DNA from 3 places in the Rhizobium indigoferae genome. Region 3 is predicted to be linked to each of the others. Evidence: riboswitches for the same ligand, from Rfam matches in the RefSeq annotation. Region 3 holds a riboswitch; each other region holds the start of a gene.
What was found. Region 3 has a riboswitch for thiamine pyrophosphate ahead of thiM (hydroxyethylthiazole kinase). Riboswitches for the same ligand answer to the same signal wherever they lie in the genome.

Region 1 (10,520 bases), on a different replicon from region 3:
CCGGCTGTCGCCCTTGACGGTCTGTTGAACGCCGCTCGGATCACAAGCTTCGGCGCGCATCGACCGGAACTTGAAGACCGTGATCTTCCGGCCGTTCAGCCCCCAGCGGATCTGGCGGAAAAACACCGGACCGCCATCGTCGAGTTTGATGAAAAGAGCGATGGCCAGAAAAAGCGGCGCCAGCACGAGGAGGGCGCTGACTGAGGCGACGATGTCGATCAACCGCTTCATGGCCAGCCGCAACGCCATTTTTCTTTCTACAGGGGAAAAGCTATCCGGCTGGCGAATGTTGGAGTTCGCTATAACCAGGGTCTTGGTTTTGTCCTGACGCTGAGACGGATCGAAGCGTGAATTCGTCTTCGAAGTAAAAGCATTCATTACGCAAGGTCCACAAGTTTAGATGCGATACTGAACAGCAGTGAGACAGATACATGGTCACGTATCGTTTGTCATCGGTATAAATATGAATTTGATAACCCTAAAGACGCCAAAAATGGGAGTATTTCGCGTTAACCTTAATGCCTGTAGTTGCACTTATGGGGAATTTATACTTTGAAAGGAGTAGCCCGATTGGGTAGGCGAGATGTCAGCCGGTTGCCGAAATCGATCGCCGGTTTTTCCAGCAGGAAGTAGCTGAGGCTCGCGACCAGAAGGATGAGCGCCGCCGCCAGCCCACAAGATTGCAGCCAGCCGGCGACGACATTTTCCGAGGAAAAGCCAAACGAGCCCGGGTCGAGTCTCTGGATCAATATCAGGATGATCTCCTGCCAGATATAGATGCCGAAGGAGATCTTTGCGATGTAGCGGACAGGAGCGTTGTCGAACAGCCTGCCCAGGAGTTGCGAATGGCTGAGCGAAACGAGCGCCGTTGCGACCGCCAGCGGAAAGACCGGAAAACCGTAGGGGATTTCGAGCCAGCCGTAAGCCTCGTCGGAGCCGCCGGGCGATATGACGAGGCGGTAGCCGGCAACCGCGATCGCCAGGAGCGATACAACATCGAACCAGGAGGCGCGCCTTGTTGGGAGCATGACCTCGACGCTCGCGGCAAGCGCGCCGAGCGCGAAGACGGCAAAGAAGCCGATCGGATTATATCTCGGCATCCACTCCTTCGCGCCGCCCTGCAGGCCGTACTGCCAGCCGCGTCCGATGTCGTCGAGCGGAAATAAGGCCAGAATCAGCACATGGGCGAGAAGTACGGCTGCGATGACGCAAAGCCAGGCGAAGCGGGCAAGCAACGGGCGCCGCCTCAGGAGGGGCAAACGAAATAGCAGGAGAAAGCAGATCGGCAGGAGCACATAGCTGGTGACCTCGAAGGCAATCGACCAGAGCGGCCCGTCGGCTTCGACAGGAAACAAGGTACGCCAATGCCACTGGCTCATGAACAGCAGCCCGGAGACGTAGCGGAGCACAAGCTCCGGCGTCAGCGGCAGGGCAAGCAGCGTCAGGCTGAGAGCGAAGCCGATGGTGGCGGCGAACCAGAAGCCCGGAGCGATGCGCGCCGCCCTGCGGATCGCGTAATGGCGGAGGCTCGGCATGGCGCTACCGGCGTCGAGCGCGCGCCAGAAGGGATGGGCAAGAAGAAAGCCGCTGAGCACGAAGAAGATGGCGACGCCGAAATTGCCGAAGCGGAGGATATGTGCGGTCGGTCCGAGTTCGTCAGGGATTCTGCGCATATCCAGCCGCAGCGCGAAGTGGTGGGCGAGCACCAGCAGACAGGCCGTCGCGCGCAGAAAGTCCGCTCCGGCCAGTCTCTCCTGTTGTCGCATCCTGCCTCTCCACCTTGCCCAGAGCATCATGCCGAAAAGTGTGAGCGGCTTTCGAAGGACATCATGTTCCACTTCTTTGATGTAGATACGGATTCAGCTCTTAGGCCGGATCGGCCCAAGATCTGAATCCGTGTCTGCTATTTTGCAGTGGAAAGCCGCGACGGGCAAGGCAGGGGTGGGCTCAGTCGAGAAGTTCGTTGGTATAATAGGTGGAAAAGTCCGGCTTCTCCTTGAGTGCGGCGCCATTCGCATCGACCAGAATGCCACTCTCCATCAGGAATCCGCCGAGGGCCTCGGCCTTTGCCGGGTCGAGCGCACCAATCACGCCGGCCTCGGATTTCAGGAAGTGCCCCTCGATCAATGCCTTTTGAGAAGCCTTTACCAGTTCCGTGTTCATCAGTGCGCCGTTGCTTCCAGAGATCAGCAGCTCGCAGGCTTCGTCGGGATGGTCGACGGAGTAGGCATAACCCTTTCGTGTCGCTTGGATGAAGGCGCGAGCGTGTTCCCGACTTGCGGAGAGATAGGCGTCGCTGGAGACGATGACCGTCGTCTGCTCGTCGGGAATGCCATAATCGGAATAGTGGAAGCGGCCGATCTTCCGGTTTTCCAGTTCGGCGGCGATGCCTTCCCAGGTGTAGATCTCCAGCGTGAAATCGATCGAGCCATTGTCCAGCGCCTCGTAGGCGGAGGTGCCGAGAGTGACGGTCTTGACGTCGCCCTTGCCGCCGTCATTGCGGATCATCGCGGAGATCAGCGCGCTCTCCCAGGTGCCGCCAAAGCCGCCATAGGTCTTGCCGTCGAGGTCTTTCGGGCTCTTGATGTCGTCGCGTCCGCCCTTGAAGATCAGGCGTGCGGTTTCTGTCTGGACGACGCCGTAGACCATCTTCACGTCACCGCCGCCAGCGCGCTGCGTGAGGGTCTCGATCTCGCTGCTGATGCCGAAATCGGCGACGCCGTTGGACACCAGCGTTCCGGCGCTGGTGTCGGTGAAGGGAAGAATCTCGACATCGAGCCCGGCATCGGCATAGAAGCCCTTCGCCTTGGCGACATAGATGCCGATATGGTTGGTGTTGGGTGTCCAGTCGAGCGCGATGCGAACCTTTGCGGGCGCCGATTGGGCGAGGGCGGTACGGCCGGCGAGGCTTGCCGCGATGGCGGCGAAGATCGTCTGGCGACGGGTGAGAAGCAGCATGGTGACCTCCTCAGGTCTCTAGAGCATGATGCCGAAAAGTGTGAGCGGTTTTCGGACGACATCATGCTCTAACTCTTTAAATCAGAACAGGATTCAGATTTGAGGCCGACCGGCCTAAAATCATCCTGTTCTAGCGGATGAAGCAGGGTTTGCAGGATTTCGGTTTCGATCGCCTGGGCCGCCGGCGAGCCGAGATCGGCAATGCTTCTCGGGCGGGGCAGGGGAACGCGGAATTCGCGGATGATACGCGCCGGACGGGCCGAAAGCACGTAGATCCGGTCGGAGAGGAACACGGCCTCGCGAACATCGTGGGTGATCAGCAGCGCCGTCCAACGGTGTTCGGTCCACATGCCCTGCAGCCATTCCTGGATCTGCGTGCGCGTCAGCGCGTCCAGCGCGCCGAAAGGCTCGTCGAGCAGCAGCATGTCCTGGGTCTGGACGACGGTGCGCAGCAGCGCGGCGCGCTGGCGCATGCCGCCTGACAGTTCGGAGGGATAATGGTGTTCGAAGCCGGCAAGGCCGAAGCTCTCGAACAGCGGCGCGACGGCGGCGCGGGCCGCGCGGCGGCTCATGCCTTTCACCTCGAGACCGAGTGCCGCATTGTCGATGATCCGGCGCCAGGGCATCAGCGCATCGCGTTGCGGCATGAAGGCGAAGGAATGCGGCGCCTGTTCCAGCGGCACGCCCTTAAAAAGCATGGTGCCGGCATCGGGGCGCAGTGCCTGGGTCAGCAGTCGCAGCACCGTCGATTTTCCGGAGCCGGAGGGGCCGACGATCGAAACGAACTCGCCGTCTGCGACGGCGAGCGAAATATCGCCCAGCACCTTCATGCCGTCGAAGGACTTCGAGATACTGTGCAGTTCAACCATTGCATCGCTCATCGGCGCCGCTCCGCGGTTGGCTGCCAGGGCATGACGAGGCGCTGGATCAATAGCGTCGCTCCGAAGAGGCAGAGTGTCAGAACGGCGCTGATGACGACGGCGGCGAGCACGAGATCGGGACGGAAATTGTTCTTGGCGTTGAGGATATAGATGCCGAGGCCGCGGGCGGCGCCGGCATATTCGGCAAAGATCGCGCCGACGACGGCGTAGGTGATCGAGATTCTGAGGCCGGCGAAGAAATAGGGCAACGAGGAGGGAAGCCGTGCCAGGCGGAAAATGCGCCAGCGGCTCGCCTTCATCGAATTCAGCAATTCGGCGATGTCGCGGTCGGTCGATTCATAGCCCTGCAGCAAGGCGACGAGCAGCGGGAAGAAGGTGACGAGCGCCACCAGCAGGATCTTCGGCAACAGGCCGAAGCCGAACCAGAGGACGACGAGGGGCGCGATCGCCACCAGCGGCAGGGTCTGGCTGGCGATGAAGATCGGCAGCAATGCCCGGCGCATAAAGGGCACGAAATCCATGAGGATCGAGGCGGCGAAGGCGAAGGCCAGCGACAGCGCGAAACCTCCGAGTGTCGCGCCGAGCGTCGGCCAGGTGTTTGATATCAGCGCCTCGCGGTTCAGCCAGCCCTGGATGACGATGCGCGAAGGCGCCGGCAGGATGGAAGGTTTGATACCGGAAAGATCGACATAGAGTTCCCATGCCGCCAAAAAGACGCAGCCGGCCAGCAAGGCGGGTATGCCCCGGTAGAGAGCGGCGCGGAGCGCGGCAAGGCGCGAAGCCGATGGTTGTGGCAGTGTCATCAGCGTTCGATTTCAGGCTTTCGTCGGGCTATTGGCAGACGCCGTGATGTCGAGGGTAACATGTCCCTCGGGGTCGCCGAAGCGATAGAAGGCCTCACGAATGGTTGCGAAGACGGCACCGGCATCGCCAGAAAGCCTGGTGCAGAAATTCTTGGCACGGTCGAAGGTGCCGGAGCGCTTCAGGAAGTCGATGCAGCCATAAATCTCGTCCATATGGGTACCGGTTCCCATGACGTAGAGCGAGAATTGCGCAGCGGTCGGCTGGCCGGTCTCGGTGGTGGTTTCAACGGCGGCAAGTGCGGCTGTTATACGCTCGGCAAGCGGCTCCGCCTGACCGAGGGAAGGATTGACGCCGCAGATGACGTCGTCGGGCTCGCCGGGGCAGCCACGTGAAACGGCGGCGGACAGGACGCAATGCTCGCCGGTCTTCGCAGCGGCAACGAATAGATCGTGCATGGGGGCGAAGAGAATGTCAGGCGGGCCGACCAGCAGCGTGGAGATGTCATCGGTCTCGATGCGCAGCCGGTCGCGATAGGGGTCGAGCGCCTTGACGGCATCAAGAATGATGCCGACGAAATTGCCGGACATCGGATAGAGTGACACCTGTGCGCCTGAGAACATCTGAACCTCGCTCCGCTGGCATTACCCAGATCAGCTTTGAAGGGTCCAGAGGCTTGCACCTCACATCTCAGCCCCGGCGATACGGAGCTCCCCTGTTATTTGCGCGGAAACTATCACCGGGGTTTCCTCCCCGCAACAGCAAAATTGCGAACCCGTCCGCGCGGTCGGGATGAGCCTGATGTGACGGGAAACACCCGGACGGAGGTCCTGTCCGGGTGTTCCCAATGGTTCCGTACCTGCCGGGAACGGAACCGGAGCTTTCTGCCTCAGGCGGCTAGCGCGTAACCCCGAAAATCGGAATCGATTTTCGGAAAGGATTATGCGCAGATTCAAAGTGATAGAGCGTCCTTAGCGCGTCTGAAAAGACGCGCGGCGCTCTATGTCGGTATAGGGACGATCGCTGCGGGCAGCGACGAGCGCCTGCGTCCACCATTCCAGCCTCGTCATCATCCGATCGAGCAAACGCATTGCCTCGGCGGGATTGTCGAGCCGCCCGTCTGTGTCGAAGCGGTTCCAAGGTGCGGCAAAGCTGACCGAATCGCGGATCGTCACGGCGTGGAGTTCGGCAAAGACGAGCCGCAGCTGTTCGACGGCGCGCAGGCCGCCAGATATGCCGCCATAGGAAACGAAGGCGACCGGCTTGCCCTGCCAGGGCTCGAAGAAGAAATCGATGATCGACTTCAACGAGGCGGTGAAGCTGTGATTGTATTCCGGCGTGACGATGATGAAGGCGTCGGCCATGCCAAGCCGTCCGGCGAGCCTGTCGATTTCGGGGTGCGTCATGTCACGGTTGGCCGGCAGCGCGAAATCCAGCGGGTCGATGATGTCGATATCAAATTGCGGGAAGCGGACGAGCTCCTGCGTCAGCCATTTGACCACCCGGTCGCAGATGCGGCCCTCTCTCCTGCTCCCATAGATGACAGCCAGCCTGGTGGGTGTTTTCACGCGTCGCTCCTTGTTGCGATTGGACTTTACGATTGCAGGAGCTAAGGTTATAAAACCTCAACTAATATTGAGGTCAAGAGGTGATGGATACAATTCCCGCGGCGCCGCTCGGCAAGCTCCTGACGGTCGGTGAAGTGGCAGAGCGCAGCGGCCTGGCCGTCTCGGCGCTGCATTTTTACGAGACCAAGGGGCTGATCTCGAGCATCCGCTCCCGCGGCAACCAGCGGCGCTATGGCCGCGATGTGCTGCGCCGGCTCGGCATCATCAAGGTGGCGCAGCGTGTCGGCATTCCGCTTTCGGAAATCCAGGCGGCGTTCGAGTCCCTGCCGCAGGGACGCACGCCGACCGTCGCCGACTGGCAGACGCTGTCGGCGCGCTGGAAGGATGATCTCGACGCGCGAATCAGGCGGCTTAGCCTGCTGCGCGACCGTCTGACAGGTTGCATCGGCTGCGGCTGCCTGTCGATCGAAAGCTGTCCGTTGCGCAATCCCTGCGACCGGCTCGGCAGGGAGGGGCCAGGCGCGCGGCTTCTGGAGACCGAAAACTAAAAGGCTGGAACTTCTTGGGAAGAGCAGTTTCCGGGGTGAGACCAAGTCTCTCCCGGGAAAGATCGATGCGCGCCTTTCTTTCGGTCGGCGTGCTCATATGTTAAGGGCGAGTGACGCAACCGGCGGCACTGTCCGCGAGGAGGACGGCTTCGTGTTTCATCCCAGACTGTTCGAAAATCGCAATGTGGTCGTGACCGGCGCCGGTCGCGGCATCGGCCTTGAAGTGGCCCGGCAGTTCCTGGACTGCGGCGCGAAAGTAATCGTCCATACCGGGCGCAAGCCGGGACGCGACCTCCCGGATTTCCTGCTGACGGCTGAATCTGAAAGACGGGCGCTGCTGCTGCATGCCGATTTCTCCGCAGTTGGTGGGGCAGCGCAATTTGCTGAAGATGCTCTCGCCTTCTTCGACAGGGTCGATGTGCTCGTCAACAATGCCGGTACCATGCTTGGCCGTTTTCCCGCTGCCACGCTCACCGACGCAGAATATGAGGCGGTCGTGCGGCTCAACCAGACATCGGTGGTGGCGCTGACACGCGCGCTGCTGCCGGCATTGAAGGCGGCTGAAGGCGCTGCCATCGTCAACACGGTTTCGATTTCGGCGCTGACCGGCGGCAGCCCCGGCTCCTCGATCTATTCGGCTTCGAAAGCCTTCGTTGCGACCTATTCCAAGGCGCTTGCCCGTGAGCTTGCACCGGACGGAATCCGCGTCAATTGCGTGTCACCGGGAACGATCGAGACGGAATTCCATGAGCGCTATTCCTCCCGCGAAAAGCTGGAACAGACGAGAAAATCCATCCCCCTGCAGCGGCTCGGCACGGCGGAGGACTGCGCTCCCGCCTATCTGTTCCTGGCGGCTCCCTCGCTCTCGGGCTACATCACCGGACAGGTGATCGAGATCAACGGCGGTCAGCTTATCTGCTGATTTGTTTGGACCTTTTTTGGCATTTCATCACTTTTGACCAATTCGCTTGTGCGAATATGCTATTGTGCTGATCTACCTCATCGCCTCCCTTCCGAGATAATACCGAATGCCGTTGCCCAAACCCGAGCCGGGGATGACCGGCCAGGAATTGCACAAACTCGCTGGAAAAGCCCACGAAGCGAGCGATCTGCTGAAAGCGCTAGCGCACCAGACCCGACTTCTGATCCTCTGCATACTGGCGAACGAGGAGCGGACGGTGAGTGAAATCGAGAACATCCTCGGCATACAGCAGGCAATGGTCTCGCAGCAGCTGGCGCGTTTAAGGCTCGAAGGCCTGGTCCATACGCGCCGTCAGGGCAGGCTGGTCTATTACAGCATCGGCAATGTCAGCGTGCTTGCTTTCCTCGAATCGCTGTTCGATCTTTTTCCGGCTGCAGAAAACAGTTAGCGATCGCCCTTGCGGAGCACGGCTGCTGCGTCAAAGATGAACTGACCCGGATGATGTCATGCCGGATCGGGAGACCGGATGATCGACAAGCTGGAATTCTTCATCGCCCTTGCCAATGAAAAGCATTTTGGCCGCGCCGCGGAGGAGTGCGGGATCTCGCAGCCGACGCTTTCGGCTGCCATCCGGCAGCTCGAGGATCAGCTTGGCGTCATGCTGGTGCAGCGCGGTTCGCGGTTCCAGGGGCTGACGCCGGAAGGGCAGCGCGTGCTCGAATGGGCGCGACGCATCGTCGGCGATGCCCGCACCATGCGCGAAGAGATGCGCGCCGCGCGCCGCGGCCTTTCCGGCCACATCCGCCTCGCCGCTATTCCGACCGCGCTCGCCATGCTTTCGCGCATTACCACGCCTTTTCAGGAGCGGCATCCCGGCGTGACCTTTTCGATCGTCTCGCGGAATTCGCTGCAGGTGCTGAGCATGCTCGAAAACCTCGAAATCGATGCCGGCATCACCTATCTCGAAAACGAGCCGCTCGGCCGCGTCACGACCGTTCCCCTCTATGCCGAGCGCTATAATCTGATCACGGCTGCAGGCAGTCCGCTATCCGATCGCGACGACGTGACCTGGCGGGAGATCGGCGATCTTCGGCTTTGTCTATTGACTGCCGACATGCAGAACCGTCGGATCATCAACCGCCACTTGACGGAAGCGGGCGCCACAGCGCATCCGACGCTCGAATCCAACTCGATGATCGTGCTGTTCTCGCATGTCAGGACTGGACGCTGGGCGAGCATCATGCCGCGCAACGTGGCCAAATCCTTTGGATTTCCAGTGGAAATCCGCATGATCCCGATCGTCGAGCCGGAGGCGCATCATCTGGTCGGCCTTGTTGCGCCTTATCGCGAGCCCTTTACGCCGCTTGTATCGGCCTTGCTGCACGAGGCGAGGGTGCTCGTGCAAGACGAAGAACTCTGATAGAAAAAACCTATCAAGCAACGAGATAGCTTTATTGATCACCGGCTGCTTCCCTGAAATGGTAGTTGCGGAATAGCACTCGGCCGGGGGAGGCCCGCTATTCCACAACGAGCAAGCCGCCGGGAGGGCTGCCTTATGACCATTCATATCGCCGAAGGCGATATTGCAGCGCGCACCCGAGCCATCGTCGCCGATCTTCGATTTCTCGAAGGGCCGCTGCTTCCCATTCTGCACGAGGTTCAGCAGGAATTCGGCTATGTGCCGCAGGAAGCCATGCCCGTCATCGCGGAGGAATTGAACCTCTCGCGGGCCGAGGTGCATGGCGTGGTGACCTTCTATCACGATTATCGCGACCATCCCGCCGGCCGGCACGTGCTGAAGCTCTGTCGCGCCGAAGCCTGTCAGTCGATGGGTGGCGATGCGCTGGCCGAACGCGTCAAGGCGCTGCTCGGCATTGATTTTCATCAGACGACGCTCGATGGCGGCGTGACGCTGGAGCCGGTCTACTGTCTCGGGCTCTGCGCCTGCGCGCCGGCGGTGATGCTTGACGGCGAGCTCTATGGCCGGGTCGACGATCAGACGGCGGCGGAACTCGTCGCGGAGGTACGTCGATGACGGTGAGGATATATGTTCCGCGCGATGCCGCAGCGCTGGCGCTCGGGGCCGAAAAGGTGGCAAAGGCGATTGCCCAGGAGATCGCCGCCCGCGGCTTCGATGCCGAGATCGTGCGCAACGGCTCGCGCGGAATGTTCTGGCTGGAGCCGCTGGTCGAGATCGAGGTAGCCGGAAAGCGCATCGGCTATGGACCCTTGAAGTCCAAGGATGTGGCTGATCTGTTCGATGCCGGGATGATTGATGGAGGCGAGCATCGACTCTGTCTCGGGGAGGTTGAAGACCTCCCGTTCCTCAAGGAGCAAACTCGCCTGACCTTCGCCCGCTGCGGCGTCACCGATCCGCTTTCGCTGGCGGATTACGAGGCGCATGGCGGTCTTGCCGGCCTTCGCCGCGCCGTTTCGATGACATCAGCCGAAATCGTCAAGGAAGTCACCGATTCCGGCCTGCGCGGACGCGGCGGCGCCGGCTTTCCCACAGGCATCAAGTGGAAGACCGTTCTCGATGCCGCCGGTGAACGCAAATATATCGTCTGCAATGCCGATGAGGGCGACAGCGGCACTTTTGCCGACCGGATGATCATGGAGGGCGATCCCTTCGTGTTGATCGAGGGCATGGCGATATCAGGGCTGGCGACCGGGGCGACCAAGGGTTTCGTCTATACGCGTTCGGAATATCCGCATGCGATCGCTGTCATGACCGAGGCCGTCGGCCTCGCGCGCCAGGCCGGTATCCTCGGACCATCGGTGCTCGGATCCGGCCGCGCCTTCGATATCGAGGTGCGCACCGGCGCCGGCGCCTATGTCTGCG
Region 2 (10,520 bases), on a different replicon from region 3:
CCTCTACCCGTCGCACAGGTGGGACATGCTGGCTCCAATCTCTCGAAAATTGGAACTTTCAACAATGATAATTGGAAGTCAACAGATTGTTGATTGGAGGCAGCGGAGTTGAAATCTGGAAGTGGGCCTAGCCGAGGGCGTGATGATAGAGGGAGAAAGGGGCCTGGAAAAGGTTGGCCTCATCGTTTCGGGAATTGCTGCGAGTGTTGTCTCGAAGACCGTATTCGCAAACACCGCTTTACCGCGTTCCACTCGGATCATGACGGTGGAATCTTTTGCTGACATCCTCGCTGCCGACGCCGATCTCGAAGCTATCCGCTTGTCGTCGGACACCCCGTATGGCCTTCAGGAAAAGGACATCTCGGGCACGAGAAAGTCCTATCGTCGACAGACGAAACATCCGTCGCTCGATCCCTGCTAGCGACCAGAAGCTCTCGCCTTCTTGGGGACCGAGATACCGCTTTCGCGCTCAAGTCTTTTGCGAGCCAGCTTGCGGACACGCCTGATACCCTCGGCTTTTTCACGCGCACGTTTTTCGGAGGGTTTTTCAAAACGCTCACGAAGTCTGGCCTCCCGGAAAACGCCCTCGCGCTGCAACTTCTTTTTCAAAAAACGGAGCGCTTGCTCAACGTTGTTGTCACGTACCATAACTTGCATTCTAACCTCCCAAGGTCACTGGCGCGCCCTCATTAGATCCATGCACATTGATGATCAAGACTTGGAACACAGTTTATCTAGATTCTAGATCACAACCGAACCTTACGATGTGATCGCTCCGCCGGGATTTTCCTCTGACCTGAGTTCCAATTTCCCTTCAGTTTTCGGGGATCAGGGCATGAACGCCCATTACAATCGCAGCTCCTGTCGGCGTGCCTGGCGGGTCTCATAAACCATATACTTGGATCGTTCGATACCGGCAGGCGCGGAACGTTGAAAGCGGCCGCGATAGTGGTTAGGGCTCACTCCGATCGTTCGCGCAAAGGCGCGGCGCATCGCATTGACGTCGCTAAAACCGCACATGGCGGCGATCTTCTGCAGCGGCTGGGCGGTATCCTCCAGCAGACGGCGGGCAGCGTCGGTTCGAGCCGCCGTGACGAAATCCGCTGGCGTCATGCCGAGCTCGCGGCGGAACACCCGGGCGAAATTGCGTTTGCTCATGCCGATTTTCTGCGCCAGATCATCTACAGCGAGCGAAGCGCCGAGGTTTGCCAGCACATATTCCTGCGCCTTTTGGATCAGCGTCGTTTCCGACATCTGGCCGACGAGATGGGCGCTGAACTGCGATTGTCCGCCTGGGCGCTTCATGAACATCACCATGTAGCGGGCAACGATCATCGCGACGTCGCGCCCGTGATCTTCTTCGACCAGCGAGAGCGCCAGATCGATGCCCGATGTGACGCCCGCAGCCGTTATGAGTGCGCCGTCGCGAATATAGATCGCATCGGGATCGAGATCGATTGCCGGAAAGTCCCTGGCGAACTTGCCGGCACATTCCCAATGCGTCGTTACGTTCTTTCCGTCGAGCAGCCCCGCAGCCGCCAACAGGAACACGCCGGTACAGATTGACCCGAAGCGCCGGACCGTCGGCACCCGCCGCTGCAGCCACGCGATAACCTCGGGATCGATCGTCTGGAACGACGGATCGCCAGCGACAAGCAGCGTGTCGATCGGCTCGTCCGGGTCGAAGATCGTCCGGTCGGCGAGGAACCGGAGTTTGCCCGTTCCGTTGACGGACGCCGCTCCTGTCGACATGATCTGTATGTCGTATGCATCCGTGTCGCCAAGCCTTTGGGCGGCTTCCCAGAAGACCTCGGCGGGGCCGACGATATCCAGAGACTGGACCCCGGGCGGGGAAAGAATAACAATGCGCATTGCCTTGACCCCTGTTGCGATGCGGATCCGGAAACGCCCGCATGTTCAATCCATGCAATTAGCCTGCCAGCTTACGAAAGACTGCGGCGGATCTGCCGGCTGTCGAGATGAAAATTCCGCTGTGCCGGTGCCTCGCCGGCCTCGATCCTCTGCCGGGCGGCACTGAGCAAGGCAGGGGCGTTCCGCCTGGCGAAGGCGAGGCATTCGTCCGGCGAAGGCCTGGCGCCGAGCAATGTCCGCAGCGCAAACCGGTGGACGAAACAGTGGCCGCCGTTGCCGGCGTCAAACTGCAGCGCGTCGATATCCTCGCGCCATGTCAGGTGCAACTCTTCCACCCTACGCCTCGAAACGCCGGAAGAACGTGCCCGTCAGCGATCCGAGCAGCGCCCAGAAGACGAGGCTGGTCATGGCTGCGGCGGCGATGAACTGATGTTCGAGCGCTTCCGGAGCCAGCGCATGCCGGCCCTCTGGCGCGGCTGGCGCACCGATCACATGCGGAGCCGCGATCAGCACGATGGCAGCGACCGCCGTCCAGGGCTTCCTGTGAAAGGCGATCAGGGCGAGGCCGCAAGCCGTCGCAGCCGCCGTCGCTATCCACCAGACCTGCCGGTCGGCAAGCGGCGCGGATGGCGTGCCCGGCAGTTCGGGCGGCAATCCCAGCAACGGCGCGATCATCACGCAGGAAAAACCCGCCAGCCCCCACATCAGCCCTTCGCGCCAGCCGAGCGCCTTGCCGCGCATCGAGATCAGCCCGGTCAGCGCCAGCGCATAGCCGATGGCAGTGAGAATATTGGCGGCCAGCGTGAAGGCCGTCCGCTCGACGCCGTCGGCCGGCTCCCAACCTTCCTCTTCATGGTCATGAGCGGCCATCGCCGCATGATCGTGTCCGGCGGGAACAGCGGCTGCGGCGCCTGCTGCCGGCAGTGCCTCACCCGCTTTCTCGTAGACTTCAGCCTTGGCGATGAGCTGGCTCGTGCCGAAGAACTGGACGGCCGTGACAGCGGTCCCGACGATGCTGCCGACGAGCACCGCGGTGAAGACGATCGAGCGAAACAGCGACATTGTCATTCTCCTCTCAGTGGCACGGAAACGCGTTGGCGTGGCGCGTGTCATGCGCAGCATTGTGGACGATTTCGATATGCGAGAAGCCGACAAAGCCGACGATCATGAGGCCAAGGCAGGCGGCAATCGCCGACTGAAGCAGCCTCGTGGCGGAAGCGGTGGCAACAGGTGCCGAGGATGAGACCATATAGGGCGTGGACATCGGAAAACCTTTCGACATGGCGCCTTTGGCGCCGATAACATGTTGACTGAAGGGCCAGCGCATAACCCCGAAAATCGGAATCGATTTCGGAAAGGATCATGCGCCAATTCAAAGTGATAGAACGTCCTTGGCGCGTCCTGCGGGACGCGCGGCGCTCTATGCTGATCAGGCCGCGAAGGCGGCCTTGATCTCGTCTGCGTCGATGACGCCGGATTTCGCCACGGCCTTTTCGAGGGCGGCCAGGAACTGGTCATAATAATTCCAGGAGGATCGATCGACTGGATGGGCCGCTTCCCAGGCGCTGATCGCGCTGATCAGCTCGTCGCGGAAGTCGTCCCATTCGAAGAAGCCGTCCTTGGCGAGCGCAAGCGCCATGCCGAAGGCCTTTCGCTCCCACTCGCTGCCGAAGCAGAGCGAGCCGTTCGCCCGCGGCGGGTTGTCGGTGCTGCCCATCATCTCGGTGACGGCGAAATGCTCGAATTGCGTCAGCATGTCTCCTCCTCACGCTGCCCTGGCGACGGCGACACCCATCATCGCTTCGGGCGTGACCAGGGCCTCGAGTTCCGCTTCGGAAAGCCCGTCCGTGCCGGCCGGGCGTTCCGGCACGACGAACCAGCGGATCTGGGCGCTGGAATCCCAGACCTTGATCTGGACCGCATCGGGAACCGCCAGCCCGAACTCCATCAGTACGGCGCGCGGCTCGCGGGCGGCACGGCTGCGGAAGGTCGGGTCCTTGTACCAGTAGGGCGGCAGGCCGAGCACCGGCCACGGATAGCAGGAGCAAAGCGTGCAGATGATGAGGTTATGGACATGGGGGGCGTTGGCCACCGCGCGCATGTGTTCGCCCTCGGCGCCCGCCATGCCCTCGGGCAACTGAAGTTCGGCGATGGCCTTCGGCGTGTCGGCGACGAGCCTGTCCTTGAACGCCGGGTCGACCCAGGCGCGCGCGACGATCTTGGCGCCGTTGAACGGCCCCATCTTTGTCTCGAAGAAATCGAGGACTGTATCGACGGTTTTGTCGGTGATCACGCCCTTTTTGATCAGCAGGGCTTCCAGGGCTTTGACGCGGGCGGCGCTGTAGGCTTCCCGGTCCTGGCGATAGTGAAAACGGTCCATCATTGTTGTGGCTCCTTGACTGGAATGGCGGCGACTGGTGTGCGTCTCAGGCGGCCTTGGAGGCTTCGGCGGCTTCCGGTGCCTCGACATAGCGGGCGTAGAGATCGGCATAGAGGCTGAAATTCTTCTCGGCATTATCGGGCCAGAGGTCACTCGGTTCGAAGCGAACGCAGTAGACCGGCATCGCCGCGCCGACGCCGTCGGGGCCGGTGTCGCAGAGATAGGTGTAAGCCCCGTCATAGACGGTCTCGATCGTTCCGAACTTGTTGCGGAGGAAACCGGGCAGCCTCGTATGCTCGACGGTCGGCACATCGCGGATCGCCACCGTATCGCCGACCTTGAATTCGAAGGTCACGCCGACGTTGCGCTTGGGGCTGTCGCCCTCGACTAGATATTGCACGACGCGCCGGTCGATCGCCTCATCGCCGGCCTCGTGCAGCGGCTTCGACGGCTCGTTGTAAAATTCCTCCGTCAGCGCATCGAGCTCTTCTGCCGTGATATAGCCGTTGTCGATGAAGTATCCCGATATTCCGCCGAGCCACTTCTCGTAATAGCGGAACCTGAAATAATCGAACGGATTGAGGGACTCCGCCCCTTTCCTGAGGTCCGCCCAGGTCCAGATTGTCTTGAACGTCGATGGCGTCTCGGGAAGCGGAAGCTGCGGTGAAAGCGCCATCATCGCCGTATGGATGCCGAAGATCCTGGTTTCCCAGACTTCGACGAAAACGCGCGTTTCGGTGCTCACAGGCCCCAGCCCCTCAAGGCCGCCAAGATAATGCTGAAGTTTCATGGGATCGTTCCTTTATGGTGAATGGTGACGATGACGTTCAGGCGGTCGCGGATTTCTTGCCGGCCAGAAACTGGGTTCCGATTTCCGAGAGCAGGCCGAAGACGCCACCGAGCAGCATCGCGGCCATGGCGACGAGGGTCGGATGATTGAGACCTGAGGTGACGATCGTCGTGTCCGTCGCCGCGCTGGTGCCGACGAGAGAAGCGAAGCCGAAGACGATCGCCGGCGGAAAGTTCAAGATCGGGATGGCCGAGGCCAGGATCATTGCTGAGGTGCCGGCGCCGACCAGGATCGCCGCAAAGATCGGGTGGGCAGGGCCATACTGGATGATCAGCAGCGTGATCGAGGCGATGCCGATGCCGGTCCAGTTGGAAACGATCGATTTGACCAGCCCCTGGTTTCCGCCGCCGCAGGCGAAGAACGACGCCCAGGCGATGAAGGTGACCCACACGGGAACGGGAAATATCGTCGCGGTGATATAGGTGTCGATGGCGCCGAGTACACCGAGGCTGATCATTGCGGCAACGAGCGGGGGCATGGGTCTGTCTCCTTGTTGAGGGGTTGGGCGGATGCGCATCAAGATGCCAGCGCGCGCTGCTGGCTGAGGCAGCTCATGAAGCCGTCTCGAAGCATCGCGTCGTCGAGGTTCCTGCCGATGAAGACGATTTCGTTGAGCCGCTTTTCGGAAGGCCCCCAGGCCTTTCCGGGGCGTCCTTCAAGCGTCATATGCACGCCGTGAAAGACATAGCGGCGTTGCTCGCCGTGGAGATTCAGCACGCCCTTCATGCGGAAGAGGTTCGTGCCGATCTCCTGAGCCAGGCGATTGAGCCAGACGTTCAGCGCCGCCGGATCGAGCGGGCCGAAGTGCTGGATCGCCACGCAACCGATGCTCTGGTCGTGCTCGTGTTCATGGTCCTTGAGAATATCGGGGTCGATAGACAGGATGTTCTTGAGGTCGAAGGCGCCGACGTCGAGCACCGCGGAGAGCTCGACCTTGCAATCCCTCGTCCGGATGATCCGGGCAAGCGGATTGATCCCGCGCAGTTGCTGCTCGGTGGCGGCAAGGTCCTCGGCGCTCTCCAGGTCGATCTTGTTGAGCAGCAGCACGTCGGCAAAGCTGATCTGCTCCCTCGCTTCGTCCTGGGAGAGCTGTTGCTTCATATGGCGGGCATCGACGACGGTCACGATCGCATCAAGCTGCAGCCGCCTGGCGAGCGTTTCGTCGAGCAGGAAAGACTGGATGACCGGCGCCGGATCGGCAAGACCCGAAGTCTCGATGATGATGCGGTCGATTGGCCGTCCGGAGCGCAGCAGTTCGCCGATCGCGGCGATGAGATCGCCCCTGACAGTGCAGCAGATGCAGCCATTGTTCAGCTCGATGACCTCATCCGTCGTCGGCACCACGAGCTTTCCATCGATGCCGACCTCCCCATATTCGTTGACGATCACCGCTACGCTCTCGTTTTCGATTGAGGTGAGCAGGTGATTGAGAAGCGTGGTCTTGCCGGTCCCGAGAAACCCGGTCAGAATTGTCGTCGCAAGCTTTGCCATGGCCTCATCCCCTTGCCGGAGCACGCCTCCGCCGTCTCGGCCAAATGACCGGGCTGAAAAGGCGGCTCCGCTGCTGTTTGCTGGTCTGATTCCGCCGGATGCGTCGATCAGACGAGGAGAATTACACTTGCAATACCGTCACGGGGCAAGAGACCTGATGTTTCATATTCGGCCAAATAAACCGCAAATTCTGCCAAAATGATGAGCTTTTTGATTTTTGATTAAAAACTGATCATACCGTCTAATTATTGATCTCATTGCCCTTTTCCCGATCATTGACAGGATGGGCATGAAAAACAGTCTGGTTTGCGCAGCTTTGGCGAGGGACGCCATGCGCAAGTTGGCTTTTCGAGGGCATTCTGTTGTCGCCGGCGAAAGTGGTGCCGCTAGGGGTGGTCGGGTGACAGCGGATGGGCACCGAGCCGTTGACGATTGCTTCGCTTTCCTGGAGGTTCTGGCGGGGAATTGGGCCGGCGCTGAGCCTGCCACATTCGCTAAACTCCATAAAGCCAGTCAGCCCAGCGGCTCGATGAACAGAACTCGAGCGGTCGGGATATGGGTTCTGAATGGTGCCCCCTAAGGGCTTGACGGAGCGGCATTTCTCACAATAGCTTAGCCCTATTCACCAGGGGGGTCCCGCCAAGGGGCTGAGATACTGCTGGTCGGATCGGCTTTGGCCGCCCGAGGCGCAGTGACCCGTTGAACCTGATCCAGTTCATACTGGCGTAGGGACGGTGCGGGCGCTGCGGCAGCGAGGGCGGGTATCCGTCCTTCGGAATCCACGGCGTTTTTTCATCATTCCAACACTGGAACTGGGTCTCCAAACGTCAAAACTTGGAGCCTCGAACCATGAATATTGCAGCCACCAAACTCACTCCGGTCGTCACCACAGGTCCGCTTCCCGCCTCCGCGAAAGTCCTGAAAGCAGGCACCATTCATCCGGATATCCGCGTACCGATGCGTCAGATCGCACTGCATCCGACCTCTGGCGAACCGCCAGTCACTGTCTACGATTCTTCCGGTCCCTACACCGCAGAAGGTGCTGAAATCCGCATCGATGCAGGCCTGCCACGCCTGCGCGAAAGCTGGGTTCTTGCTCGCGGTGATGTTGAATCCTACGGGGGCCGCATCGTCAGGCCGGAGGATAACGGCTTTGTTTCAGGCGACCGGCTGACGCCGGAATTCCCCGTTCGCAGCCAGCCTTTCAAGGCGAAGGCGGGGAGGGCCGTTACCCAGCTCGCTTATGCGCGGGCCGGCATCGTCACGCCGGAAATGGAATTCATCGCCATTCGCGAAAACCTCGGCCGACAGGCGGCCAAGGAAGCTCTCATCCGCGACGGAAAAAGTTTTGGCGCCCATATCCCGAATTTCGTGACACCGGATTTCGTCCGTCGGGAAGTCGCGGAAGGCCGAGCGATCATTCCCGCCAATATCAACCATCCAGAATCCGAACCGATGATCATCGGCCGTAACTTCCTGGTAAAGATCAATGCCAATATCGGCAATTCGGCTGTTACCTCGTCCATGGCGGAAGAAGTGGAGAAGATGGTCTGGGCGATCCGCTGGGGTGCCGACACCGTCATGGACCTGTCGACGGGCCGAAACATCCACAATATCCGCGAATGGATCATCCGCAATTCGCCGGTGCCGATCGGTACCGTGCCGCTCTACCAGGCACTCGAAAAGGTGAACGGCATTGCCGAGAACCTCACCTGGGAGGTCTATCGCGATACGCTGATCGAGCAAGCCGAACAGGGGGTCGACTACTTCACCATCCATGCCGGCATGCGGCTCGCCTATATCCCGCTGACCGTCAATCGCGTCACCGGCATCGTTTCCCGCGGCGGCTCGATCATGGCCAAGTGGTGTCTGCACCACCACAGGGAGAGTTTTCTCTACGAGCATTTCGAGGAGATCTGCGACATCTGCCGCGCTTACGACGTTTCCTTCTCGCTCGGTGATGGCCTGCGCCCGGGATCGATCGCTGATGCCAACGATGCGGCGCAGTTCGCAGAACTGGAAACGCTCGGCGAGTTAACCAAAATCGCCTGGGCGAAGGATTGCCAGGTGATGATCGAAGGCCCCGGCCATGTGCCGATGCACAAGATCAAGGAAAACATGGACAAGCAGCTCGCGGTCTGCGGCGAGGCGCCCTTTTATACGCTCGGACCGCTAACCACCGATATCGCGCCGGGCTATGACCACATCACGTCCGGCATCGGGGCTGCGATGATCGGCTGGTTCGGCACCGCCATGCTCTGCTACGTGACGCCCAAGGAACATCTCGGCCTTCCCGATCGCAACGACGTCAAGGTGGGCGTCATCACCTATAAGATCGCGGCGCATGCCGCCGATCTCGCCAAGGGCCATCCGGCGGCGGGGGTGCGCGACGATGCGCTGTCGCGCGCCCGTTTCGAGTTCCGATGGGAGGATCAGTTCAACCTCTCGCTCGATCCGGAAACCGCCCGTTCCTTCCACGACGAAACGCTGCCGAAGGAGGCGCATAAGGTGGCGCATTTCTGCTCCATGTGCGGCCCGAAATTCTGCTCGATGCGGATTTCGCACGATATCCGCGCCGAAGCGCAGAGGGAGGGGTTGCAAGCCATGGCCGCCAAATATCGCGATGGCGGCGATCTTTACATGCCGGTCGAAAACCTTCCGAGTAACGCATAGTGGCTGCGTTTGTCGTCAAAGGGGCCGGCGTTGCCGGCCTGGCGGCGGCCCATGAACTTGTCAAGCGGGGCTTTTCGGTTGAGGTGATCGAGAAGGCCGGCGCGGCGGGGCTTGGCGCCTCGCATTTTGCTGGAGGAATGCTCGCGCCCTATTGCGAACGGGAAGCGGCCGAAGAGATTGTCCTGACATTGGGCCTGGGCGCGGCTGGATGGTGGGAGGAGGCCGTGCCCGGCGAGGTTCGTCGCCGCGGTACTCTGGTCGTGGCGCAGCCGCGCGACCTTCCCGATCTCGCCCGGTTTGCCGCGCGCACGACCGGTCATGTCCTGATCGATCGCAAGGGCGTAGCCGACCTGGAACCTGCCCTTGCCGGCCGCTTCGAAAAGGCTCTTTTCTTCGAGCAGGAAGCTCATCTCGATCCACGGCGCGCACTGGCCGGGCTAGCCGACAGACTCCGCGAGCGCGGCGTGGTCTTCCATTTCGGCGGACACGAGCCGCAGGACCGGCGATTTGCCGGCGTGCTCGACTGCACCGGGCCAGCGGCGATACCGCGACTTTCCGGCTTGCGCGGCGTGCGAGGCGAAATGCTCTATCTGGAAACTGCGGATGTGACGCTTTCCAGGCCGGTCAGGATGCTGCATCCACGCCATCCGATCTATATCGTGCCCCGCGACGATCACCGTTTCATGGTCGGGGCGACGATGATCGAGGCCGAAGATGACGGACCGATTGCCGCGCGTTCGCTCATGGAATTCCTGAACGCGGCCTATACGCTGCATCCGGCGTTTGGCGAGGCACGCGTTATCGAGACCGGGACTGGCATACGTCCGGCGTTTGCCAACAACATTCCGCAAGTAATCGAAACGGAGGAGGGGCTCGCCATCGCCGGTATGCATCGGCATGGCTTCCTGCTGGCGCCCGCCATGGCTGTGCGGGCCGCCGATATTCTCCTCGTGCGACATTCACGTCTGAAAGGCTAACCCCATGAAACTGATCATCAATGGCGAAACCCAGGTCTGCGAGGCCGTAACCCTGGCCGAACTTCTTCATGTTCTGGAATACGAGGGCGACTGGTTGGCAACCGCCGTCAACGGAGATCTCGTGCATCGCGAGGACCGAGCCGATCACCGGCTGGACGATGGTGACCGTATCGAAATCCTGTCCCCGATGCAGGGAGGTTGATCCATGCTTTCTCTTTATGATGCTGCACTGTCTTCGCGGCTTCTGCTCGGTACCGCGCGTTATCCTTCGCCGGCC
Region 3 (10,520 bases):
CGTAACGGGCGGTGGCGATATCATGGGTGATGTAGAGCAGACCGAGATTCATCTCCTGCTTCATCTCGTTCAATAGGTTCAGCACGCCGAGGCGCACCGAGACGTCGAGCATCGAGGTCGGTTCGTCGGCGACGATCACCTCCGGCTTGACGGCCAAGGCGCGAGCGATGTTGACGCGCTGGCGCTGGCCGCCGGAGAGTTCATGCGGATATTTTGGCGCGACGAGATCGGGATCGAGCCTGACGCGCTGCAGCAGTTCGCGGACCGCGACGTCGATCTCGGCCCCCTTGATCTCCGGACGATGCAGCTTCAGTGGCCGCCGGAGATGATGGGCGATGGTGTGGGCAGGGTTCAGCGAGGCGAAGGGGTCCTGGAAGATCATTTGCACCGAGCGGCGGTAACGGGCGATCTCAGCGGATTTCGCCGCCTCGACAGGCCGGCCCTTGTAGAGAATCCGGCCGGATGTTGGCAGATATTCGCGCATCGCCATGCGGGCGCAGGTGGTCTTGCCGCTGCCGGATTCGCCGACGAGCGCCAGCGCCCGCCCGGCATGCAGCGAAAACGAGATGGCGCGCGCCGCATGCACGGCTCCGGAACCATGGCCGAAGGTCTTCGTCACCCGGTCGAGTGCGAGAATGGCGTCTGTCATAGCAGCACTCCTCCGTGCAGTGAGGGGAAGGAGGCCCAGAGCTTTTTCGTGTAGTCATGCTTGGGCGTCCTGTAGATCGCCTCGGCCGTGTTCTGCTCCACCAGCTTGCCGGCGAGCATGATACCGATGCGGTCGCAGAACTGCACCATCAGCCCGAGATCATGGGTGATGAACAGCACGGAAAAGCCGAAGCTGCGACGCAGTTCGTTGATGCGCTGCAGGATTTCGCGCTGGACGACGACGTCGAGCGCCGTCGTCGGCTCATCCATGACGACGAGCTTCGGATCGAGCGCCATGCAGATGGCGATGACGATGCGCTGGCGCATGCCGCCGGAAAACTGGTGCGGATAGTCTCGCATGCGATCCGGCGCGATATCGACGAGCGTCAGCATCTCGGCGGTGCGCTCGCGGGCTTCCGCGCGGCTCATGTTCTTGTGAGTGCGTAGCATGTCGTAGAATTGCGTCTCGATGCGCAGCACCGGGTTCAGCGAGTTCATGGCGCTCTGGAAGACCATGGCGACCTCGCGCCAGCGGAACGCACTGAGCGCCTGCCGGTCAAGGCTGAGCACGTCGCGGCCATCGAGCAGGATGCGGCTTTCCTTGCGGATCAGCGCCGGTGGCTTGTGCAGGCGGCTGATGGCAAAAGCGATGGTGCTCTTGCCGCAGCCGGATTCGCCGGCAAGGCCGAAAACCTCGCCGGGTGCGACATCGAAGCTGACATCCTTGACGGCGCGGAAATCCTTTTCCTCGCCGATATAATCGATGGTGAGATTTCTCACCGAGAGCAGCGGCTGCGTCACAGGCGGCCCTCCCCGGAACGGACGAGCAGGGACCAGCGCTTCAGATGATTGCCGGTGCGCAGCCGTGGATTGGCGATCTCGTCAACGGCGAAGTTCAGCAATGACATGCCGATGCCGAGGAAGGCGAGCGCGAAGCAGGGGGTGAGAATATCCCACCAGGCGCCGACCGAAAGGGCCGAGGCCTTCTGTGCGTTGTAGAGCATGGTGCCCCAGGAGATCGCTCTCGGGTCGCCGAGGCCGAGGAATTCCAACGTCGCTTCGGTGATGATCGCGAAGATGACGCTGCCGATGAAATTGATGCCGACGATCGAAATCACGTTGGGAAAGATCTCGAATGTCATGATGCGCCATTGCGGCTCACCCATCATCTCGGCCGATTTGACGAAATCCTTCTGCTTGACGGAGAGCGTTTCGGCACGGGTGACGCGTGCGCCCCAGGCCCAGGAGGTGGCGCCGAGGATGAGGGCGATGACGAGGGGGCTTGCCTGGCCGATGAAGGCGGCAAGCACCAAGAGCAGCGGCAGGTTCGGAACGACCAGCACCATATTGGTGAAGAAGCTGATGATCTCGTCAGTCTTGCCGCCGCGATAGCCGGAGATGATGCCGAGTGCCGTGCCGACGAGAGTGATCAGCAGGCCGGCGCCGAAGCCGACGGCAAGCGAGGTGCGGGCGCCGTAGATCAGCCGGGCAAAGACATCCTGGCCGATGCGCGTGGTGCCGAGAATATGGTCGAGTGACGGCGCCTGGTGAGGTCGTCCGGTGCGGGCGGCCGGGTCGTATTGCGTCAGGAGGGGCGCTGCGATCGCGACGAGGACGATGAAAGCGATGATGACGAGGCCGATCAGCGCCTTGCGGTTTTGAAGCAGGGTCTTCATCTCATGCTCCCTTCAGCCGCGGGTCGAGCAGCACATAGCTGACGTCGACGATAAAATTGGCGATCAGCATGGTCGCGGTCATGATGAGGAGCTGGCCCTGGATGACGGGATAGTCGCGGGCGAGGATCGCCTGATAGAGAATATTGCCGAGGCCGGGATAGTTATAGACGACCTCCGTCACCAGCGAACCGCCGAGGATGGTGCCGATGGCGATGGCAAGGCTGGAGACGGTCGGCAGCAGGGCGTTGCGCGCCGCATACCAGAGCATCACATGCCGGTCGGAAAGGCCCTTGGCGCGGGCCATGACGATATAGTCCTCACCGAGCAGGTTGATCATGTTGTTGCGCATGGTGACGGTGAAGCCGCCGATCAGCACGGTGCAGAGCGTCACCATCGGCAGGATGCCATGATAGGCGAGGCTGCCGATATATTGCAGGCTGAGGGCCGGATCGAGTGATGGGTCGGCGGCATAACCGTTCGGAAACCAGCCGAGCGTGAAGCCGAAGATGAAGAGCACGATGAGCGAGGTGACGACGGCCGGCACCGAGGTGGCAAAGATCGCGCCGACGGAGACGATGACATCGAACTTGCTGCCGCGACGCCAGGCGGCGACGATGCCGAGGAAGGTGCCGAGCGCGAAGCTCACGATGGTGGCCGTGCCCATCAGCCCGACGGTCCAGATGAGCGCATGGCCGAGCACCGAGGTGACGGGCAGCGGGAAATACTTGATCGAGCGGCCGAGATCGCCGGTGAAGATGCTGCCGAGATAGGTGAGATATTGTCGCCAGAGCGGACCGTCGACGAAGCCGAAGGTGAGCTTCAACGCCTGCAGGCTTTCCGGCGGCAATTCGGTGCCGGCGCTGGAGAACATGATCTGCACCGGATCGCCCGGCATCAGCCGCGGCAGGAAGAAATTGATCGTCGCTGCCGCGATGAAGGCTGCCATGTAGAAGACGAGGCGGCGAAGCAGGAAAGCCATGGGGACTCCGTCGTGACGGAAGCGGCATTTTCTACGCCGCTTCCGGAGATCGTGATGCTTACTTGACCGGCTCGAGAGCGAGCAGATTCAGCAGGCGTGCCGGATTGGTCCGCGAGATCGACGGATTGACGAAGGGGTTTTCCTTGGTCGACCAGCCGGTGAAGCGCTTGGTGTTGTACTGATACCAGTTCGGATTGTTGAACACCGGAATCATCGGCATGTTTTCGGCGACGATGCGTTGCGCCTTGTTCATCGCGTCCTTCTGCTTGGCAAGATCGGCGGTCTGGGTGAACTCGGTGACGAGTTTCTCGACCTCCGGGTTGAACCAGCGCTGCGCGGTGAAGCGGGTCTTGCCCTTATCCGAAGCGCTGAAGGCGCGCTTGTAGGGGTAATAGGGCGAGGCCGATGCCGGCAGGCTGTTGATCGCCGCATCGAAGGTGCCGTTGATGAGGTTGCCGGTCCAGACGGCTTCCTCCGGCGTTTCGATCTTGGCGTCGATGCCGACCGCCTGCATGCCTTCAACGGCGAGGTTGACGGTATCGATCCAGTCGGTCCAGGCGCTGGGGACGATGATCGAGAAGGAGATCTTGGTACCGTCGGGATTGTCGCGGAAACCGTCGCCGTCCTTGTCCTTGTAGCCCGCCTCGTCGAGCAGGGCCTTGGCGGCGTCGGCATTATAGGTTGCGAACTTGCCGAAGTCGGCCTTGACGGATGGGTCCGCCCAGCTCTTGTAGAGCTCGCCCATCAGGCCGGGGTCTTCGTTCAGCGTCGGATAGCCGTAGCCGGCGACGTCGATCATCGTCTTGCGGTCGAGCGCCATCGAGACGGCGCGGCGGAACTTCAGGTCGTTGAAGGCCTTCTTGTTGTTCTCGTTCGCCGTTTCCAAGTTGAACAGGAAGGCGACCATGCTGCTTGGCGAATACCAGTAGTGGAAATGCGCCGGATCTTTGGACACGTAGACATTGTCGATATCGGGAATGAAGGAGACACCCCAGTCGAGCGTGCCGTCGGCCGTTGCGGTCAGCATCTGGTTGTTGTCGGCAAGCTGCGGGAAGCGCATGCAATCGACCTTCAGATGCTCGTTATCCCAATAGTTCGGGTTGCGGCACTGGTCGTAGGTCTGGCCGGTGAAACGCGGCACTTCCGTCAGCGGGCCGCTGCCAACAGGGGTCTCGTTGGCGAAGGTGACCGGATCGGCGACATCCTTCCAGACATGTTCCGGAACGATCGGCAGCTGCGAGATCTGCTCGGCGGCAAGCGAGCTCGGGTTGGCGAGCGTGAAGCGCACCGTCTGGGCGTCGACCGCCTTGATATCGGTGATGAAGGTCCAGATGCTGACGAAGTCGAGCGCCGGAAACTTCTTCAGGTAATCATAGGTGAACTTGACGTCGGCTGCGGTCAACGGCTTGCCGTCCGACCATTTCAGGTTCGGGCGCAGCTTGAAATCGATGCTCTTCAGGTCGTCGGAGAGTTTGAAGCTTTCGGCCAGGCGATAGACCGGCTTGTTGCTGTCGAAGCGGTTGAAGATGACCAACGGCTCGTAGATGAAGTCGAGCGTGGACTGGCGCGACGAGGTCTGGTTGAACGGATTGAAGTTGCGAACCCAGGTCGTCGCCGGCTCGATATTCGCCGTCAGGATCGTCTGCGCCACGGCAGATCCCGAAAGCAGCGTCAGGGCAGCGGCGGCGAGAAGATATTTTTTCATGTGTTATTCCCCTTTTCTTATGTGGTGAGAGATGACGTGCCGGTCAGGAGACCAGCGCGCTTGCAAACATGTCTTCGACGTCTGCGTGGGCGGCGCGGACATCGACCTTGAGATTGCCGAGGCGGGCCTTGCCGGCGGCGATCCGCTGCAGGGCGGCTTCCGTCAGCGGACGGGCGGCTTTGGCGGCGGCTTCGCTTTCCGGAATGTCGCCATGGCTGTGGAGCGCAATGTCGAAGCCTGCGTCGAGCACCTGCTTGACGCGTTCCGGCAAGGTACCGGAGAGCGACTCCATGAAGATGCAGTCTGATATCAGCACGCCCTCATAGTCCATCTCCTTGCGGATCACGTCGTGCATAACAGGCGAGACGGACGCCGGCAGCTCGGCGTCATAGGCCGAATAGACGACATGGGCGACCATGGCCCAGGGCGTATCCTTCAGCGCCACGAAGGGCTTGAAATCGGTCGCGGTGAGCGTCTCGCGGCTGGCGTCGACCACCGGACGCTCCTTGTGGGAGTCGAGCGTCGCGCGGCCATGGCCGGGAATATGCTTGATGACGGGCATGTTGCCGGTCTCGAGCAGGCCATCGACCACCTCGCGGCCGAGGGCAGCGATGAAATCGGGATCTGGGCCGAAGGAGCGGGCGCCGATGACCGCACTCGTCGTCTCGAAGACGAGGTCGAGAACGGGCGAGCAGCCGCTGGAAAGGCCGAGTTCCGTCATCATCGCGCCCATGGCCTGGGAGGAAAGGCGCAGTGCTTTTTTGCCGAGATCGAAATCGCGGCGCGCAAGTTCGGCAAACTGGCCGAAACTGCGGAAGAGCGGCCAGGGGCCGGCATCGAGATGCTGAACGCGGCCGCCTTCCTGGTCGGTGAAGACAGGCGCGTCGTCGCGGCCGACGGCCTCGCGGAAGCGGTCGATCAGCCGCTTCGTCTGTTCCGGCTCGCGCTGATTGCGCCGGCCGACGAACAGGCCGAGCGGATTGGTTTCGCGAAAGAGGGCGAATTCATCATCCGAAATAGTGGGATTCGGGAGGCCGACGAAAAGGGCGAGCGGGGTCGAGGACAATTCTGTAACTCCGGGATCAGATGGTCATTTCGGCGTGCTTCTCAGCATGCCTTCGTAGATGCCCTTGTCGGGGGCGGGGATGACGATTGCGCCTGCGGTCTTGGCGTAGAAATCGACCGGGCCGGCGTCGCCGATGAAGGCATAGGCGTGACCGAGCGTCTTCATGGCCTGAAGGCAGGCGGAAAAGAGGGCGAGCCCGATGCCCCTGCCACGCGCTTCGGGGTCGACGCCGGTCGGGCCGAAGAAGCCGCGCGCCGTCGTGTCATAGCAGGCAAAGCCCAGCAGCTTGCCGCCGTCGACGGCGATCAGGCAGGCAACGGGCTGACGGGAGAAGGCGACTGTGACTTCGCTTGCCCAGTTCTCGCTGAACTGTTCGCGAACCCAGCTGACGATAAGATGCAGTTCCGGGGGGAGGGCCGGGCGGATGGAGACGCCGACATCGCCGGCCTTCTGTCTCAGGTCGGCGAGCTCAGTGGAATACAAGCTCACAAGCAGGTCTGGCACCTGTCATTCCTCCAGTTATTCCGTTATTGCGGAATGTATCCCCTTTTAGTGTCATAGATTTGGCCATCTGGCAGGGCTTGTCAACAAGGTTTTTCAACGAGAGAAAGGGACGCCCCGCCGCAGTCGCCGCGGTTTCAACGCAAAGTAGGTGCCGAACGAAAAAACGGCCCGGGAGGCCGGGCCGTTTTCAATTGGCGGCATGTTCGCTGAGCGAGTGCTTATATATCGTCTTTCCAGAGCGCATGAAAATGCTGCACCGGACCGTGGCCGGAGCCGACGGTGAGGTGTCCGGCAGCCGCGACCGCGCCGGCAAGGTATTCCTTCGCGATGGCGACCGCCTCCCGCGCCGAGGCGCCCTTGGCGAGCTCGGCCGCCAGGGCGCTGGAGAGCGTGCAGCCGGTGCCGTGGGTGTTCTTGGTCGGCACGCGCCTGGCTTCGAACCAGTGCAGGCCGGCGGCGGTGGCAAGCACGTCAGGGCTCTCGTCGCTGTCGAGATGGCCGCCCTTGACCAGCACTGCGGCGGGGCCAAGCGCGCGCAGGCGTTCGGCCTGCACCGCCATGTCAGCCCGGTTTGTCGCCACCGGCTGGTGCAGCAGCGCGGCGGCTTCGGGCAGGTTCGGGGTCAGCAGCGTGGCAAGCGGCAGCAGCCGATGGGTCAGCACGTCGACCGCTTCAGGCGCGAGCAGGGCGGCTCCACCCTTGGCGATCATGACAGGATCGATGACGATCGGAATGTCGCGGTGGTCAGTCAGCGCACCGGCAACGGCGTCGGCGATGCCGGCATTGGCGATCATGCCGATCTTGACGGCATCGACGCGGACATCGGCAAAGACGGCATTGATCTGGTCGGCGACGAATTGCGGCGGCACCAGATGCACACCGCTGACACCTTGCGTGTTCTGCGCCGTCAACGCGGTCAGCACCGCCATGCCGTAGACGCCGCGGGCGGAAAAGGCCTTGAGATCGGCCTGGATGCCGGCGCCACCGGAGGGATCGGAGCCGGCGATCGAGAGAACGTTGCGGATCATGCACGGGCCTTTCGGATTTCTGCGGCGATGCGGCGCGTGGCAGCTTCAGGGTCTGGCGTGCCGCAGATGGCGGAAACGACGGCAAGCCCTTTCGCGCCCGCGGCGAAGACTTGGGCGACATGATCCGCCTTGAGCCCGCCGATCGCGACCGATGGCACCGGCGAGGCCTTCACCAGCTTGGCAAGACCGTCAAAACCGATCGGCTGCTTGTGGTCGGCCTTGGTCGGTGTCGCAAACACCGGTCCGACGCCGGTATAATCGACCAGACCAGGATCAACGGCGGCGGCGAGCGGCGCGGTCTCGACCGAGAGGCCAAGGATCATGTCGGGGCCGATCATCGTCCGCGCTTTGTGTGCATCCATGTCTTCCTGGCCGATATGCAGACCGTCGGCGCCGATGGCGATTGCCGCCTCGACATCGTCGTTGACGATGAGCAGGGCGCCGGTCCCGTCCAATGCCTGTTTCAAGGCGCGGCCGGTCTCGATCATCCCGATGGTGCCGGCATGTTTGTCACGCAGTTGCACCATCGTCGCGCCGCCGGCAACGGCAAGTCGCGCCGTTTCGACCATGCCGATCCCGGCGCACAGATCGGGGTCGAGGACGAGATAGAGCGAAAGGTCGAAAGCCTTCATGCCGCCGATATCCTCGCCCTGGCGTCAAGCGTTTCGGGGTCGAGCGCAGCTAACGCATCGAGGAAACGCCATGAGAAGGAACCGGGGCCGGCCGCCCCAAGTGCGGCCTCTTCGCCGGCGATGGCGAAGGTTGCAAGTGCCGCAACCGTCGCGCCGAAGGTGTCTTCGGGTGCCGTCGCGGCAAAGGCGCCGACGAGGCAGGTGAGCGAGCAACCGAGCGCGGTGACTTGCGGCATCAGCGCCGATCCGCCTTCGATGCGCACGGCCTTCTCGCCGTCGGTGACGAAATCCACCGCACCGGTGACGGCGACGACCGCCCGCTGACGTTCAGCCAGCCATCGCGCCGAACCTTCCGCCTGTTCGACCGGGTCGCGGCTGTCGACGCCCTGGCCGCGGCTCTCTCCGCCGGCCAGCGCGATGATTTCGGAGGCGTTGCCGCGGATGATGGTCGGACGCAGCGCCAGGAGGTCGGCGACCGCGTTGCGGCGGAAAGCCGTCGCATAATGGGCGACCGGATCGAGCACCCAGGGTTTGCCGGCTGATGTCGCGGCCTTCGCCGCCGCCTGCATGCCGTCGATCCATTGCGTCGACAGCGTGCCGATATTGATTGTCAGCGCACTGGCGATCCCGGCGAATTCGCCGGCTTCCTCAGCGGCATGCACCATGGCGGGCGAGGCGCCTGATGCAAGCAGAACATTTGCGGCGATGTTCATGGCGACGTAATTGGTGATGCACTGAACGAGCGGCGGCTTCTCGCGCATCGCCTTCAGCATCGCTCCTGGTGTGGTCCCGGTCTGCATGTGGCCCCTTTCAGGCGGGGGCGGGCACGGGGCGGTTCGTGCGGGCTAAGCCGCGACCCCGAGCGACTCCCTCCGCCGGCATTATCCGGTTCAGGTTCGAAGGGTGCTTCTCAGCCCGTCTGTCGACGAACGCCCCTGTCTCTCATCGCGCTCTTTTTCGCAGAGAACGAGGCTGATGTCATCCTGAAAATGACAATTCTGCGATCGACGCGGCGCGACGATGGCTATGGATGATTTATGGGTCTGGATTGCCCTTCATGAAGGACGAGAGATCGCCGCCGATTCGTGTCTTGACCAGGTTTTCCCGAATGTCGTCTGCGGGTTCTGTTCCGGGCTGCCCTCGTCGTTGCCGTTTTGCCATGCGGCTGTCCTCTCCTTTTCGAGAAGAATAACAGTAGCAACCGTGGGTGCAATGAATTTCTAAAATACATCTCTGTATTTCTGAGGAGCATCGAGAAAAACACAGATGCCGGAGAGGCTCTTTTCTTCGAAGGAACGAGGCTCATCTTTTCAAGACTTCGCAGCAGTGTGGATGGTGCGGAATTATTCATCCTATCCGTTCATCTGTAGAATTTTCAATGCAAGCGGGCAGGTGGACAGCTTCGCGTAAGTTGCGCGTCGTCTCATGGTCTTCGCCAATCGGTTTTATTCGAGTGTTGAAATCTCTTGGCGAATTCGTTGAGGGCGAGTCTCAGCCAAGGCAAGACTTAATCTCCCAGAACGTGAAGTAAATATCTAACGGAAACTTTACCGTGCTGACACGCTTAGGTTGACTAAATGATGGATTGTAGCGATACGGCTTTACACGCGAATAAAATCTTCCTGAAGTTGTATTTTCAATGAGAACATTTTTGAGAATCGGCATGAAGCGGACTCGTCCGACTATCGCCCCTGTTTTGATATTCATTGCTTGTGCCAACCCGGCTTTTTCGCAATCACCTGTTCCGGCCGATCAAGGACCGGAACAGGTGCAGGCGCCCGCTCAACCGGCGCCGGCCATGAAATCCCAGAAATTCGACGACTGGTATTATCGCTGCACCGGTTCGGCAGGCGCTGAGGCCTGCGAAGTCGCCCAGGTCGCGCAAGTCACTAAAGACGGCAAACCCGTCAATATCCTGACGTTGGCGATCGCAGCTTCGCCGGCCGGTTCCCAGGGCAAGGGCGAAAAGGGCAAGGGCGACAAGGGCAAGCCGCGGCTGATGCTGACCGCCCTTCTGCCGCTCAACGTCTTCCTGCCCTCCGGCCTGTCGATCAAGGCCGATGGTAAGCCGGTCGCCAAACTCGACTATCGCAATTGCAACCAGTCCGGATGCTGGGCGCAGCAGGCGCTGGATACGAAGACGGCCGCGGCGCTGAAGAAAGGCTCGAGTGCTGAAGGGCTGGTGCGGCTGATGAACGGCCAGGACGTCAATATCCGTTTCTCGCTGAAAGGGCTGAAGCCGGCCCTCGACGAACTCCAGCCCACTGCCGTGAAGTAGCCGA

Region 1: another riboswitch for thiamine pyrophosphate. It lies ahead of U5G49_RS20265 (YkoF family thiamine/hydroxymethylpyrimidine-binding protein); the one in region 3 lies ahead of thiM (hydroxyethylthiazole kinase).
Region 2: another riboswitch for thiamine pyrophosphate. It lies ahead of thiC (phosphomethylpyrimidine synthase ThiC); the one in region 3 lies ahead of thiM (hydroxyethylthiazole kinase).

Annotation. Positions count from the first base shown of each region.
Region 1 is NZ_CP140635.1:4,105,364-4,115,883, reverse strand. Features, by position in the region: gene U5G49_RS20290 (sugar transferase) at 1-378, opposite strand, end outside; gene U5G49_RS20285 (acyltransferase family protein) at 546-1,766, opposite strand; gene U5G49_RS20280 (ABC transporter substrate-binding protein) at 1,948-2,958, opposite strand; gene U5G49_RS20275 (ABC transporter ATP-binding protein) at 3,027-3,839, opposite strand; gene U5G49_RS20270 (ABC transporter permease) at 3,836-4,642, opposite strand; gene U5G49_RS20265 (YkoF family thiamine/hydroxymethylpyrimidine-binding protein) at 4,655-5,263, opposite strand; TPP riboswitch at 5,254-5,367, opposite strand; gene U5G49_RS20260 (NADPH-dependent FMN reductase) at 5,612-6,208, opposite strand; gene soxR (redox-sensitive transcriptional activator SoxR) at 6,292-6,756, shown strand; gene U5G49_RS20250 (SDR family NAD(P)-dependent oxidoreductase) at 6,908-7,678, shown strand; gene U5G49_RS20245 (ArsR/SmtB family transcription factor) at 7,785-8,126, shown strand; gene U5G49_RS20240 (LysR family transcriptional regulator) at 8,205-9,098, shown strand; gene U5G49_RS20235 (formate dehydrogenase subunit gamma) at 9,234-9,713, shown strand; gene U5G49_RS20230 (formate dehydrogenase beta subunit) at 9,710-10,520, shown strand, end outside.
Region 2 is NZ_CP140637.1:954,784-965,303, reverse strand. Features, by position in the region: partial or broken gene U5G49_RS37345 (AAA family ATPase) at 1-16, opposite strand, end outside; gene U5G49_RS31090 (hypothetical protein) at 266-421, shown strand; gene rpsU (30S ribosomal protein S21) at 418-657, opposite strand; gene U5G49_RS31080 (GlxA family transcriptional regulator) at 847-1,872, opposite strand; gene U5G49_RS31075 (hypothetical protein) at 1,944-2,207, opposite strand; gene U5G49_RS31070 (CbtA family protein) at 2,209-2,934, opposite strand; gene U5G49_RS31065 (CbtB domain-containing protein) at 2,948-3,136, opposite strand; gene U5G49_RS31060 (nitrile hydratase accessory protein) at 3,302-3,628, opposite strand; gene nthA (nitrile hydratase subunit alpha) at 3,638-4,255, opposite strand; gene nthB (nitrile hydratase subunit beta) at 4,299-5,042, opposite strand; gene U5G49_RS31045 (DUF1097 domain-containing protein) at 5,080-5,580, opposite strand; gene U5G49_RS31040 (CobW family GTP-binding protein) at 5,619-6,593, opposite strand; TPP riboswitch at 7,211-7,343, shown strand; gene thiC (phosphomethylpyrimidine synthase ThiC) at 7,443-9,266, shown strand; gene thiO (glycine oxidase ThiO) at 9,266-10,243, shown strand; gene thiS (sulfur carrier protein ThiS) at 10,248-10,445, shown strand; gene U5G49_RS31020 (thiazole synthase) at 10,449-10,520, shown strand, end outside.
Region 3 is NZ_CP140636.1:208,649-219,168, reverse strand. Features, by position in the region: gene U5G49_RS24840 (ABC transporter ATP-binding protein) at 1-649, opposite strand, end outside; gene U5G49_RS24835 (ABC transporter ATP-binding protein) at 646-1,449, opposite strand; gene U5G49_RS24830 (ABC transporter permease) at 1,446-2,324, opposite strand; gene U5G49_RS24825 (ABC transporter permease) at 2,326-3,303, opposite strand; gene U5G49_RS24820 (ABC transporter substrate-binding protein) at 3,362-5,008, opposite strand; gene U5G49_RS24815 (glycoside hydrolase family 3 N-terminal domain-containing protein) at 5,052-6,074, opposite strand; gene U5G49_RS24810 (GNAT family N-acetyltransferase) at 6,099-6,578, opposite strand; gene thiD (bifunctional hydroxymethylpyrimidine kinase/phosphomethylpyrimidine kinase) at 6,797-7,606, opposite strand; gene thiE (thiamine phosphate synthase) at 7,603-8,238, opposite strand; gene thiM (hydroxyethylthiazole kinase) at 8,235-9,038, opposite strand; TPP riboswitch at 9,089-9,185, opposite strand; gene U5G49_RS24790 (invasion associated locus B family protein) at 9,878-10,516, shown strand.